Regions from separate parts of the Amycolatopsis sp. 195334CR genome, predicted to be linked through region 1. Evidence: riboswitches for the same ligand, from Rfam matches in the RefSeq annotation. Region 1 holds a riboswitch; each other region holds the start of a gene.
The links. A riboswitch is a leader RNA that binds a small molecule or an ion and turns the genes downstream of it on or off. The one in region 1 is predicted to bind cobalamin.

Region 2: it holds a riboswitch for cobalamin, as region 1 does, so the genes downstream of both, JYK18_RS32805 (ABC transporter substrate-binding protein) here and JYK18_RS02700 (terpene cyclase/mutase family protein) in region 1, are expected to answer to the same signal.
Region 3: it holds a riboswitch for cobalamin, as region 1 does, so the genes downstream of both, JYK18_RS13530 (hypothetical protein) here and JYK18_RS02700 (terpene cyclase/mutase family protein) in region 1, are expected to answer to the same signal.

Annotation. Positions count from the first base shown of each region.
Region 1 covers NZ_JAFJMJ010000001.1:550,530-554,734, reverse strand. Annotated here, with positions in the region: gene JYK18_RS02705 (PadR family transcriptional regulator) at 1-150, opposite strand, end outside; gene JYK18_RS02700 (terpene cyclase/mutase family protein) at 341-1,801, opposite strand; cobalamin riboswitch at 1,889-2,009, opposite strand; gene JYK18_RS02695 (poly-gamma-glutamate hydrolase family protein) at 2,004-2,633, opposite strand; gene JYK18_RS02690 (hypothetical protein) at 2,732-3,022, shown strand; gene JYK18_RS02685 (MerR family transcriptional regulator) at 3,117-3,944, shown strand; gene JYK18_RS02680 (VOC family protein) at 4,007-4,205, shown strand, end outside.
Region 2 covers NZ_JAFJMJ010000002.1:2,058,682-2,062,886, reverse strand. Annotated here, with positions in the region: gene JYK18_RS32815 (class I SAM-dependent methyltransferase) at 1-313, shown strand, start outside; gene JYK18_RS32810 (iron ABC transporter permease) at 318-1,364, opposite strand; gene JYK18_RS32805 (ABC transporter substrate-binding protein) at 1,361-2,356, opposite strand; cobalamin riboswitch at 2,409-2,574, opposite strand; gene JYK18_RS32800 (glycoside hydrolase family 43 protein) at 2,674-4,182, shown strand.
Region 3 covers NZ_JAFJMJ010000001.1:2,773,045-2,777,249, reverse strand. Annotated here, with positions in the region: gene JYK18_RS13540 (energy-coupling factor transporter transmembrane component T) at 1-192, opposite strand, end outside; gene JYK18_RS13535 (ABC transporter substrate-binding protein) at 182-1,042, opposite strand; gene JYK18_RS13530 (hypothetical protein) at 1,039-2,442, opposite strand; cobalamin riboswitch at 2,524-2,650, opposite strand; gene JYK18_RS13525 (hypothetical protein) at 2,661-3,326, opposite strand; gene JYK18_RS13520 (Gfo/Idh/MocA family protein) at 3,382-4,205, shown strand, end outside.

The DNA of each region.
Region 1 (4,205 bases):
GGAGTACAGCGAGCCGTAGTTGAGCTTGATGCTGTCTTCCTTGCGGCGTTCGCGCAGCGTGCCGGACATTTCGTAGGGGTGCATCGGGCGCTCGCTGAGCAGCGTCAGCACCGCCAGAGCCAGCGGATTCGCCCTGCCACGCGCGGCCATCGCCCTGCCTCGTCCTGGGTGCTCGGGGTCAAATACTCGACTCAGAGTACCCGTGCTCGGGTGCTCGATGTCAAGCTGACCGGCGGTGACGTCCTGGTGATCGGTGGCCACCTGGTGCCCCGGGAGCCATTGCTATGAGTGGGGCATTACTTGCAATCAACGCAAGTAATGCCCCATTCCTAGCGTTGGGTCAGGAGGTGCGGACTTGGGTGGGGGTCAGCGTGGGGGTGGCGCCGTTGCCGAAGGCCCACGCTTCGATGCTGCCCAGCGGCGGCACGTACGTGGACGCGCCCTGGGTGCTGTACGTCCACGCGGTCGCGCCCGCGTTCGCGTGGTAGTACGCCCAGTAGGCGGTCGCCGGTGGGGTGTTCACGCAGGGGTCCTGCGCGGGCGTCGGGAGGGCGTTGATGCGGCAGACGAACGCCAGCCCCCAGCGGGTGGTGCCGGTCGGGGTGAAGCCGGCGTTCTGCAGGGCGGCCACCCCGCTGGCCTGCGCCCCGGGCGCACAGCGGGTTTCCTGCGCACCACCGAAAGCGGCGAAGTCGACGGTCACCGTGACGCCGCTCGTTCCGGCGCACGGGCCCGGCGTGCCGGCGAGCTGTGCCGAGACCGCGCACGGGACCTCCGGCACCGCGGCCGACGGCGTCGACGGCGCCAGCGGGAAGGCCTTGCCCGCGGCGGCCGGGACGGCCTGGACGGTCGCGAGCAGGTTCACCGCGCGGCTGCCGGGATAGAAGAACGCGCCGCGGTCGGCGGCCGGATCGGTGCAGCCCAGCTGGAAGCTCGCGAGCGCGGCGTAGGCGTTGCCCGGCTGACCACCCGCGGCCACGATCGCCTGGATCGCCAGTGCGGTCGAGTTCGGGTCGGAAGCCTGGCCCGGCGCGGCGACGAAGGCGAAACCACCGTCCGCGGACCGGGCGGCGTTCAACGCGGCCAGCACCTTCTTGGCGCCGGGCAGCTTGCCGTAGGCGGCGAGGCCCTGCACCGCCATGCCGGTGCTGTTGGTGTCGGGACCGGAGAAGGTCGCCGGATCGGCGGGCGCGCACGGCACCGCGGTGTCCGCGCGGTAGGCCTGCCAGAGCCCGTTCGCGCACTGCTGGCCGGTAAGCCACGTGGTAGCCGCGGCGATCCTGGCATCGGTGGACGGCACCTTCGCGGCCTTGAGCGCGGTCAGCGCGAGGCCCTGCCGGAACGCGCCGTCGTAGGTCGGGGCGGCCGAGCCGAACAGGCCGTCGGCGCGCTGGGTCGCGAGCAGCCGGTCGACCAGGTTCTCCCCGCCGAATCGGCGCGGGTTCTGCTTGCCCGCCACCGCCGCGAGGACCACGTACGCGACCCGGCCCGGGTCGTCCTGGCCGTCGGCGCCCTTGAGCGGCTCGCCGAGCTGGGTGCTGAGGTAGGCGACGCCGTCCTGGGCGGCCTGGCGGCCGACGCCGGCGGCGTGCAGGCCGAGCACGGCGTACGCGGTGCTGGTGACGTCGGCGCTGAGGTTGCCACCGCCCGCGGTGATCGCGCGGGCCAGGTACCCCGCGCCGTGGCGGGCGACGGTCTGCTGCTGCTCGGTGGCCGCGGCCGGGGTGCACAACCCGGCGGCCAGCGCGGCGGCGGTGGCCAGCACGGCCACCGGTCTGGCGCGGAAGAGCTTCGTGCGCAAGGGATCCTCCTTCGGACAGGCGCGGTCACCCACGCGTGCCGGAAGGGCCAGCGCAGGCCCCGAGCCGCAGTCCACGACGGTTTCGACGGAGCCCGTTCCCCGGCAGGCGGTCCGACTCGCCCGCGCGGAACGCGGGCTCACGGTTGCGGGTCAGCGCCGGATTCCCACCGGCTTTCCCCATCGAGGAACGTGCTCTGGCAAGTTACCCGGTGCACCGCCCGTCCCGCCAGACCCGGCGCAGCGCCGCCACCACGCCGTCCACAAAGGACTGTGCTAGCGGCGAGTCGCCGCGCATCGCGTCGCGCAGGGCGAGCGGGAGCTCCAACTGCACCCCCATGCCGGTGCGGGTCCGGTTGACGATGTTGCGCGGCGACCGCCCGGCGAGCGTCGGGTACTCGGCGGCGTCGAGGGTCTCGATGCCGCGGGCGGTGAGTTCCTCGTGCACGATGCCGCCGAATTCGGCGTCCAGGCCGCCGATCAACACGCCCTCGCGGGGCAGCGTGATGCACCCGTGCAGGCTCAGCGCCCGGTCGGTGCCCGCGCACAGGGCCAGCGCCACCGGATCGTCGCACCGGCTGGAGGTCACGTGCAGCCGTCGTTCGCCGCGAAGTCCTTCGAACAGCCAGTAGTCGCATGTGGACGCCCGGGCGATGGCCCGGCAGAGCTGGGAGGTGCCCGGCTCGATCTGGCCGCCGTGCGGGGCCAGCACCACCGGGGTGCCGCCGGCGTGCCGGAACCACCTGGCGTAGTCGAGGTTCTCGGTCAGCGCGGGGTCCGCGTACAGCGCGGTGTTCGAGAGATATCGTTGCGTAGTCGCGCTGGGGCGGGCCATCTCCGCAAGATACGGCCATTCGGCGGGAAAGCGGTGTTCGAATGGCGCAATCGACGGTGATCCGCGTTTCACCCGTCCGCCGAGGGGAACCCCTAAGCATGTCCAGATTGCGAGTATCCGGCGGCCGCTCGACGGCCGCGCGAGTTATCACCGGCGTCGGGGCAGTGATCGCGCTCATCGAGGTCATCTACATCCTGATGATCCTGCTGGGTGCCAACGCGGCCAACGCGTTCGTCGAATTCATGCGGGCCATCGCCGAGCCACTGGCGTTGTTCTTCCCCGGTTTGTTCCAGCTGGAGAACTACCAGGTCGGCGTCCTGATCAACTACGGGCTCGCCGCCGTCTTCTGGCTGGTGCTGACCGGGCTGATCGCCCGCATCGTCCGCTAGGGAGCACACGGGGTCCGGCCACCTCCCGGTGTCCGTTTGTCGGGGACGGGCAGCGGGAGGTGGCGCCTGGGGGGCCGGCGTGTGAAGCTGTGGCGTGTTCGCCATCGGGGAGTTCGCCAGGCTCGGCCGGGTTTCGGTCCGCATGCTCCGGCACTACGACAGCATCGGCCTGCTGCGGCCCGTCCGCGTGGACGAGGCCAGCGGGTACCGCTACTACGACGCGGCCCAGCTGCGCGACCTCAACCGCGTGGTCGCGTTGAAGGAGCTGGGTTTCACGCTCGAGCAAGTCCGCGAGATCATCGAGGAGAAGCTCAACCCCGAAGAACTGCGCGGCATGCTCCGCCTGCGACGCGCTCAGCTCGAAGCGCAGATCTCCGCCGACACCGACCGGCTCGACCGCGTCGAGGCGCGCCTGCGCACCATCGAGCGCGAAGGCCACATGAACACCGAGGACGTGCTCCTCAAATCCGTCGCGCCGCTGCGCGTCGCCGAGCTTTCCGGGGTGGCCGCCAGCTACGCCTCCCACGACATCGGCCCGGTCGTGCAACCGCTGTTCGTCGAGTTGTGCCGTCGCCTCGACGAGGCGGGCCTCCGCATCGCCGCACCCACGATCGCCTACTACGAACCGGTCGGCGAGGAGCAGGTGATGGTGCACACCGCGGCGCCGGTGGCACTGGAAAGCGGCCGCGAGTACGACTTCGACGTGGTGGACCTGCCCGCGCTCGGCACCGCCGCGACCGTGCTGCACCACGGCACGATGGACGAGGTCGACCGCACCTTCCAGACGCTGGCCTTCTGGATCGAGGAGCACGGGTACACCTCGATCGGGCACGCGCGCGAGGTCTACCTCGACTACGAAGCGCCGGAACGCGGGGTGACCGAGCTCCAGGTGCTCGTCAACCGACAGGATGCCATGTCTTGACAATCTAAGTTGTCGGTGGAACCGTGGGCCGCGTTCGGGAACGAACGCGGAACGGAGTGGTGATGAAGGCCCAGCTGATGAGCATCATGGTCAACGACCAGGAGCGGGCGGAACGGTTCTACACGGAGAAGCTGGGCTTCCAGGTCAAGCACAACATCGACGTGGGCGGTGCGCGCTGGCTGACCGTGGTCCACCCCGACGAGCCCGACGGGTTCGAGATCCTGCTGGAGCCGGCCGGGTACGAGTTCGCGCGGACCTACC
Region 2 (4,205 bases), on a different contig from region 1:
CGTCAATCCCGGCCACCCGTTCGACTTCAGCCAGGTGGCCAAGGTCGGTTACCAGCCGATGCTCGACCGCGCCGCCGAAGGCATCCGGGCCGCGGGCGGGTTCGGCGAGCCGTCGCAGGCGCGCTACACGTGGGACCGGTACTACACCCGGGCGGAATGGCTCGACCAGTTGCCCACCACCGGCGCGCTGACCCAGCTGCCGCCCGACCGGCTCGCCGTGGTGCTGGACGAGGTCGGCGCCGCGATCGACGAGCTCGGCGGCGGCTTCAGCATGCGGTTCACCACGGTCTCGGTGACCGCCGCGCGTGCTTGAGGTTCTACTGACCCACCCGCTCGCGGGGCCGGGCGGTCCGGTACAGGATGACCACGAACGCCGGCACGCCGATGATCGAGGTCACCACGCCGACCGGCACCTCCTGCGGGTCGAGCGCGGTGCGGGCCAGGGTGTCCACCCAGACCAGGAACACCGCCCCGGCCACCGCGGTGACCGGCAGCAGGCGGCTGTGCCCCGGCCCGGTCAGCGCCCGCACCGCGTGCGGCAGCACCAGCCCGACGAAGCCCACCGCGCCGACCGAGCTGACCAGCGCGGCGGTCAGCAACGCGGTGGCGCACAACAGCACGATCCGGATGCGCCCGACCGCCACCCCCAGCGCGGCCGCGGTGTCCTGCCCGAGCGCGAACACGTCCAGCGCGCGGGCGTGCCCGAAGCAGACGGCCAGCGACACGGCCAGCACCGCCGCGCACACCGCGACCTCGGTCCACGAGGCACTGGCGAACGAGCCGAGCAGCCAGAACAACACCCCGCGCGTGGTTTCCGCGTCGGCGGCGGTGAGCACGATGAACGAGGTGAGCGCGGAGAACAACTGCATCGCCGCGACCCCGGACAGCACCACCCGGTCGGTGCTGCCACCGACGATGCGGCTCAGCACCAGCACCGCGGCGAACGACACCGCGGCACCGGCGAAAGCCCCGGCGGACAAGGAGATCACGCCCCCGCCCACACCGAGCACGACCACCAGCACCGCGCCGGTCGACGCACCCGAGGACACGCCCAGCACGAACGGCTCGGCCAGCGGGTTGCGCAGCAGCGACTGCATCACCACGCCGCACACCGCGAGCCCGGCCCCGCACACCGCCGCGAGCAGCGCCCGCGGGAGCCGCAGGTGCCAGACGATGCCGTCCCGCAGCGGGGCGAGCACCGGCTCGCCGAGGCCGAGGTGGGCCAGCACGGTCGAATAGACCTCGCCGATGCCGATCCCGGCCGGGCCGATGGTGATGGCCACCGCGATCGACACCACGAGCAGGCCGAGGCCCAGCACGCAGAACCAGGCGACCTGCGGCCCGGTCGGCGGCGGCCGCCTCACGCCAGGCCGAACTTCCGCAGCGCCTCGCCGACCTGCTCGGTCCCGTCCACGGTCCGCAGCGACGGGTTCATCGCCTGACCGCTGAGCAGCACGTACCGCTTGTTCTTCACCGCGTCGAGGTCCTTGGTGACCGGATGGGACTCGAGGAAGGCGATCTTCGCTTCCCCGTTCTCCGCGGTCTGCGAACGCCGGGTGAGGTCACCGAGCACGATCACCCGCGGATTCCGCTCGGCCACCGTCTCCCAGTTGATCTGCGGCCATTCCGCGCGGGTGTCGTCGAAGACGTTCTTCAGCCCGAGCGCGGTGGTGATCACGCCGGGCGCGCCGCAGCACCCGGCCAGGTACGGCGATTCGGCGTTGGCGAACCAGTACAGCACGCTGGTCCCACCGGCCCGCGTCGACGCGCGCTGCATCCGGCCCTGCAACTCGCTCACCAGCTGCTCACCGCGTGGCCCGACGCCGAACACCGCGGCCAGCTGCCGGATCTCGGTGTAGACCACGTCCATGGTCAGCGTCTCGGTCCGCACGCCGTCACCGCCGGCGGTGTTGTCCTTGAGGCAGTCGGTGGGCGAGACGTAGGTCGGCACACCCAGCTGCTCGAACTGCTCGCGCGTGGCCACCCCGCCCTCGCCGAGCGTGGAGACGAACGAGGCCGCGACGAAGTCCGGTTCGGTGGCCAGCACGGCCTCGAAGGACGGGTTGTTCTCCGCCAGGCGCGGCACCTTCGCGTTGTCGGCGGCCAGCGCGGGCAGCACCGGGTCGGTCCAGGTGGCGGTGCCCGCCATCCGGTCGGCCAGGCCCAGCGCGAGCATGATCTCGGCGCTGCCCTGGTTCAGCGCGACCGCGCGCTCGGGCGGCTTGCCCACCGGCACCTGGTGACCACAGTTTTCCACGGTCGTCGTGGCCTGAGCTTGCGGCGCGGGGTCGGTCCCGCAGGCGCTGAGGCACAGCGCCGCGGCGAGCAGCAGGTGGGGAGAACGGATTTTCGGCACGGAAATCCCTGCGTCGAGGGCTCGAACGCGGAGCCCGGTCGGTCAACGACCCCGGCGGCGCCGGGGTGCCAGCAGGTCTTCGGACTCGGGGTCGTCCGAGCAGAACGCCTTCCCGGACCGGAGTCCAGTGGCCACTGTCCTGCCCGTCGCCGCTCACCGCTGCGCGTCAGCTCCGGATTCACACCGGATTCCCTACGACTGGCGAGCGCACGCTATCACGCGGCCCCCTGGTGGACGCTTGACCAGCCTGTCCGATGTCGTGCAATCTTTTCCGAAGATGTTCGTTGTTGTTGAATAGCGTGCAGGAGCTGCCGAAGATGACCGCTCTCCCGAGAAGACTCGCCACCGGGGCGCTGGCCGCCCTGCTCGTGTTCAGTACGGTGACCAATCCGGGAGTGGCGCCGGCCGCACCCGCCGTCCCCGACTACGGCACCGCCGAAGCGGGCAACCCGTTCGTCGACGGCTGGTACGCCGATCCGGACGTGGCGATCTACGACAACACCTATTGGGTCTTCCCGACCACCTCGCGTGTCTACGCCGAGCAGACCCATCTCGACGCGTTCTCGTCCAAGGACCTCGTGCACTGGACCAAGCACCCGAACGTGCTGACCACCGAGAACGTCTCGTGGGCGGAGAAGGCGGTCTGGGCGCCGGCCCCGATCGAGCGCGACGGCAAGTACTTCCTGTACTTCGCCGCGAACGACATCCAGAGCGACAACGAACTCGGCGGCATCGGCGTGGCCGTCTCCGACCGGCCGGAGGGCCCGTACCGCGACGCGCTGGGCAAACCGCTGATCGACCGCTTCCACAACGGCGCCCAGCCGATCGACCAGGACGTCTTCATCGACGACGACGGTCAGGCGTACATGTACTACGGCGGCTGGGGGCACGCCAACGTGGTCAAGCTCAACGCCGACATGACCAGCCTCGGCACCTTCGACGACGGCACCACCTACCGCGAGATCACCCCGAACCCGGAGTACGTCGAGGGTTCGCAGATGTTCAAGCGCGGCGGCAAGTACTACCTGATGTGGTCCGAGGGCGGCTGGACCGGGCCGAACTACTCGGTCTCCTACGCCATGGCCGACTCGCCGACCGGGCCGTTCACCAAGCTCGACAAGGTGCTCGCGCAGGACCCGGCGGTCGCGCGCGGGTCCGGGCACAACTCCGTGATCAACGTGCCCGGCACCGACATCTGGTACATCGTCTACCACCGCCGTCCGCTCAGCGAGACCGACGGGAACCACCGGCAGCTCGCCTACGACCGGATGAACTTCCACCCCGACGGCACCATCGCGCGGATCACCATGAAGGTCGAGGACAACTTCGCCGACGGCAACACGTTCGGGTGGAAGACCTACGGCGGGCAGTGGACCGCTCGCGCCGGGCAGCTGCGGGCCGACCGGTCGGCGGGCGGGAAAGCGTTGCTGGACACCAACTTCGCCGACTTCACGCAGGACACGAAGGTGCGGCTCACCTCCAGCCGCGGCGACGCGGGGGTGGTGTTCCGGGCGACGAAGGCCGCGGTGGGCACCGACAGCTACGCCGGGTACTACGCCGGGATCAGCGCGTCCGGCCGCGTGGTGCTCGGGCGCGCCGGCAACTCGTGGACCGAACTGGCGTCGGCGCCGCTGGCCGGGGCCATCGGCCAGGCCCGCCACCTGCGCGTCACCGCGACCGGGCCGGTCATCGAGGTCTACGTCGACGACCTGAGCACGCCGAAGCTGCGGGTCACCGACGGCACCCACCCCACCGGCGCGAACGGCGTCCGGGTGTTCGGCGCGGCGGCGTCCTTCGACGATTTCGCGGTTCGCCCGGCAGGCTGATTGTCGATCCGCGGGGGGCTCCG
Region 3 (4,205 bases), 2.2 Mb from region 1:
GAACAACCCGATGTAGGCGTACAGCCGGAAGGCCAGCGCCCACGGCGCGTCGCTGCGGCGGTTGGCCACCACGAACCCGAGCACGGCGATGATCAGGCCGAGCAGGAACGGGTTGGTGGTGCGGCTGGCGGCGACCGCGAGCCCGAGGGCCCACAGCCACCACGCCGCCGGGTGGAGGTTCCTAGGAAGCACGTTTGCGACGGTAGGCGGTGACCCCCGCGGCTCCGCCGACCAGGAGCACCGCGGCGCCACCGAGCACCGCGCCCCACGGGAAGCCGGAGTCCCGCGTGGACGGCAACGCCTCGCCTCCGGTCCACGCGACGCCGCCCGGCGCGACCCCGCCGACCGGCGACGGGCTCGGAGGGGGTGTCGCGACCAGCGCGGGCGCGGAGGTCGGCGCGGCCGAACTGGTCGGCGCTTCCGAGGGTGGCGCTTCCGCGGGTGGTGGCACGGCTTCTTCCGGTGCGGGCGGCGCCGCCGGCACGCCGTCACGGCCCGGGATCGCGCCGTTCTGCTGCTCGGCGGGTGGCGGTGGCTCGACGGCCTGGTTGGGCCGGACCGGCCCGATCCGCGGGGCCGGGTTGTTCCCGGCGGACTTGTTCTTGGCGAACGACCAGCCTTCGAAGCTGCCCGGCGGCGGCTTCCGGTTCATCACGCCCAGCTGGCTGTAGGTCCAGCTGCCGCCGTTCGGCGCGTGCCAGTAGGCCCAGTACGCGGTGGCGGGCGGGGTGTCGATGCAGGCCTCGGTGTCCGCGCCCGGCTTGCCCTCGATCCGGCAGATGAAGCCCAGCCCCCAGCGCTGCACGCCGGTGAGTTCGAGGCCCGCGTTCTGCAACGCGGTCAGTCCGCTGGCCTGGCCACCGGGAGCGCAGCGGACGATCGTGTCCCCGCCGAGTTCCTGGAAGTCGACCACCACGGTGACCCCGGTGCCGTCGGGGCAGTAACCGGGCGAGCCCTTGCCGTGGTCGACGGCCGAGGCGGTGGCCAGCGGGGCCATCGACAGCACCAGCGCGGTCGAGGCGGCGATCCGGGCGAGTCTCATCGGGCGCTCCTCCGTCGTCCGGCGACCAGCAGGCCGACGCCCACGGCGATCAGCACCACACCGCCGACCAGGACCTCCGCGACCGGGGACCCGGTCTGCGCGAGCTTCTTCTGCTGCGTGCCGCCGGTGTGCTTCGGCGCCGCCGCCAGCCCCGGTGACGTGCTGCTCGTCGTGGTGCTCGGCTGACCCGACGAGGTGGAGGTGGGCGTCGAGGACGGCACCGAGGGCTCCGAGGGCTGACCAGGACCGGGGCCGGGGCCGGGGCCGGGGCCGGGGCCAGGGCCAGGACCGGGATCGGGGCCGGGGTCGGGGCCTGGACCGGACGGGGCGTGCGTGAGCGGCAGTTTCGCCAGCGCCAGCAGGGCCTGCGCGCCCGCGCGGCGCCACTGGTCCCGCTGCATGCCGGGGATCTTGCCGTCGACCGCGTTCGCCGCCGCGTCGTCGAGGCCCTCCTTGTTGTAGGCGAGTGCACCCACGTCCCCGGCGGCCTTCCCGGCGTTCTGCACGGTCAGCTGGTGGGTCACCACCCAGTCGGCGGCCCGGTTCGCGGCGGCGGTGTGGCCGGTGACGGCCAGCGCCTGGCCGACCAGTCCGGTGGAGTTGGTGTTCGAGCCGACGGTCGGGCCGGAACCGCCGAACGAGCCGTCGGCGCGCTGGGTCTGCGCCAGGTAGGCGGCGCCCTTGTCGGCCGCCGCCTTCGCGCCGGCCACGCCGTTCTTGTCCGCCTCCAGCAGCGCCTGCACCGCCATGCCGGTGGAGTCCGGGTCGATGGTCTTGTCGTCGGTGCAGGTCACCGCGTCACCACCGAAGTCACCGCCGAGGCGGAAACCACCGGCCGGGCACTGCTGCTTGACCAGGAAGCCGACCACCTCCGGCGGCACCCCACCGCTGCGGGCCAGGCCGATCACGCCGAGGGCCTGGTCGAAGGTGTTGGAGCCGTCGTTGCCGGTGTTCTTGCTGCGCAACTGGCCGTCGGGCGCGACCAGGTCGAGCGTGGCCTGGCGGAGGTCGCGGCCGGTGAAGTTCTTCGGATCGCGGCCCGCGGCCACCGCCGCGGCCAGCGTTTTGGCCGTCGCACCGGCGATCCAGGCGCTCTGGGTCTGGTCGATCGGGAAGGTGTAGAAGCCCGCGCCGTCCTTGTCGATCGCGTCGGCCACGCCCGCCGCCTGCGGTTGCCCGGTGGCGCGGAGCGCGAACAGGGCGTCGATGGTCAGGCCCCAGTCGGTGCCCATGAACCCGGGCAGCCGGTGGTCCACCAGCTCACCGGCCAGCCACTTCGCGGCGGCGGTCCCGGCGGCGGCGTGCGGGTTCACTTCGACGGCTGGTGCGGGCAGGGCGATCGCGGTGGCGATCCCGGCCACGCCGGTGATCCCGGCGAGCGCACGGACGGCGGCGCGCATGGAAGGGCCTCTCCCGGGACGCCCGGGACGCGTGCAGCGCGAAGCCACCAACACCCAGGACTCCGCCCGTAATCCTCGACAGTGGAGCCTTGCCTGCTCAGTGGGCATTCCGGCTCACGCCACGAGGCGATCACGGTTGCGGGTCAGCGCCGGATTCGCACCGGCTTCCCCCACACGAGCACTTGACACTAACCCACGGCGGTGGCGCCGGGGAAGCGTCAGGAAGAACGCTTGCGCCGGACGACGGTGACCACCGCGGCCCCGCCGACCAGGAGCACCGCGGCTCCGCCGAGCACCGCGCCCCACGGGAAACCGGCGTCCGGTTCGGCCTGCTGCGCCTGCCCGCCGGTCCAGGCGACCCCGTCCGGCGTGACCCCGGAGGTCCCGGCCTGCCGGACCGGCGCGATCCGCGGCGCCGGCGTGGTGTCCATGCTCTTGTCCTTGGCGAACGACCAGCCCTCGAAGCCGCCTGCCTGCGGCTTCGACTCCTGCACGCCGGCCTGGGCGAATCCCCAGCTCCCGCCGTCCGGCGCCTGCCAGTAGCTCCAGTACGCGGTGACCGGCGGGTAGTCGGCGCAGCCCTCGGCCTCGGGTCCCGGCTTGGCCTCGATCCGGCAGAGCGTGGCCAGACCCCAGCGCTGCGTGCCGGTGAGTTCGAAGCCCGCGTTCTGCAACGCGCTCAGGCCGCTGGCCTGCTCGCCGGGAGCGCAGCGGACGATCGTGTCCCCGCCGAGTTCGTGGAAGTCGACCACCACGGTGATCCCGTTGCCGCCGGGGCAGTACCCCGGGGTGCCTTTGCCCTGGTCCACGGCGGCGGCGGTGGTCACCGGGGAGAGGGCCGCGACGAGTGCCGCGACCGCGAGAACCGAGCGAAGGCGGCGCATGGGACAACCTTTCCGAGAGGGCACCAGACGTTAACCCACGACCGCGTAAGGCAGGATGTCCCCCGTGGATCAGCAGTTGCGGGTAGGTCTTGTCGGTGGCGGTCCCTGGGCGAAGACGGTGCACGCGCCGGGACTGGCCGAACACCCCGGCACCGATCTGACCGCGATCTGGACCCGGCGTCCCGAGGCCGCCCGTGAGCTGGCCGAAGCGCACTGCGCGACCGCCGTCGAAACCGTCGACGAGCTGCTCGACCAGGTGGACGCGGTCGCCTTCGCGGTACCGCCGTCCGTGCAGGCCGAGATCGCCACCCGGGCGGCGGCCGCGGGCAAGCACCTGATCCTGGAGAAGCCGATCGCCGCCGATCTCGCCACCGCGGAACGGCTCGCCGGGACCGTGGCCGAATCGGGCGTCGCCGCGCTGGTCATGTTCACCCTGCGGTACGCGATCCAGACCCAGGAGTGGCTGGCCGGGCTCAAGGAAGCGGGCGGCTGGGCCGGAGGCAGCGCGCGCTGGCTCTCCGGCGCGCTGCTGAACGAGACCTACCGCGATTCGGCGTGGCGGCACGAGAACGCGGGCGCGCTCGCCGACGTCGGACCGCACGCGTTCGACCTGCTCGACGCGGCGCTCGGGCCGATCACCGGGGTGCTCGCCGCGCACCGCACCGACGGCGACCTGTGGACTGTGCTGCTCGAACACGAAGGCGGCATCACCAGCACGGCGGTGCTCTCGCTGCGGTTGCCGATCCTGCCGACGGTGGTGGAACTGGCGGTGTTCGGCGAAAACGGGTTCCGCAGCGTGAACCAGCGGCCCGGCACCCCGCAGGACAGCTACACCGCCCTGCTCGACGACTTCGCCGCGCTCATCGCCAGCGGCACCCG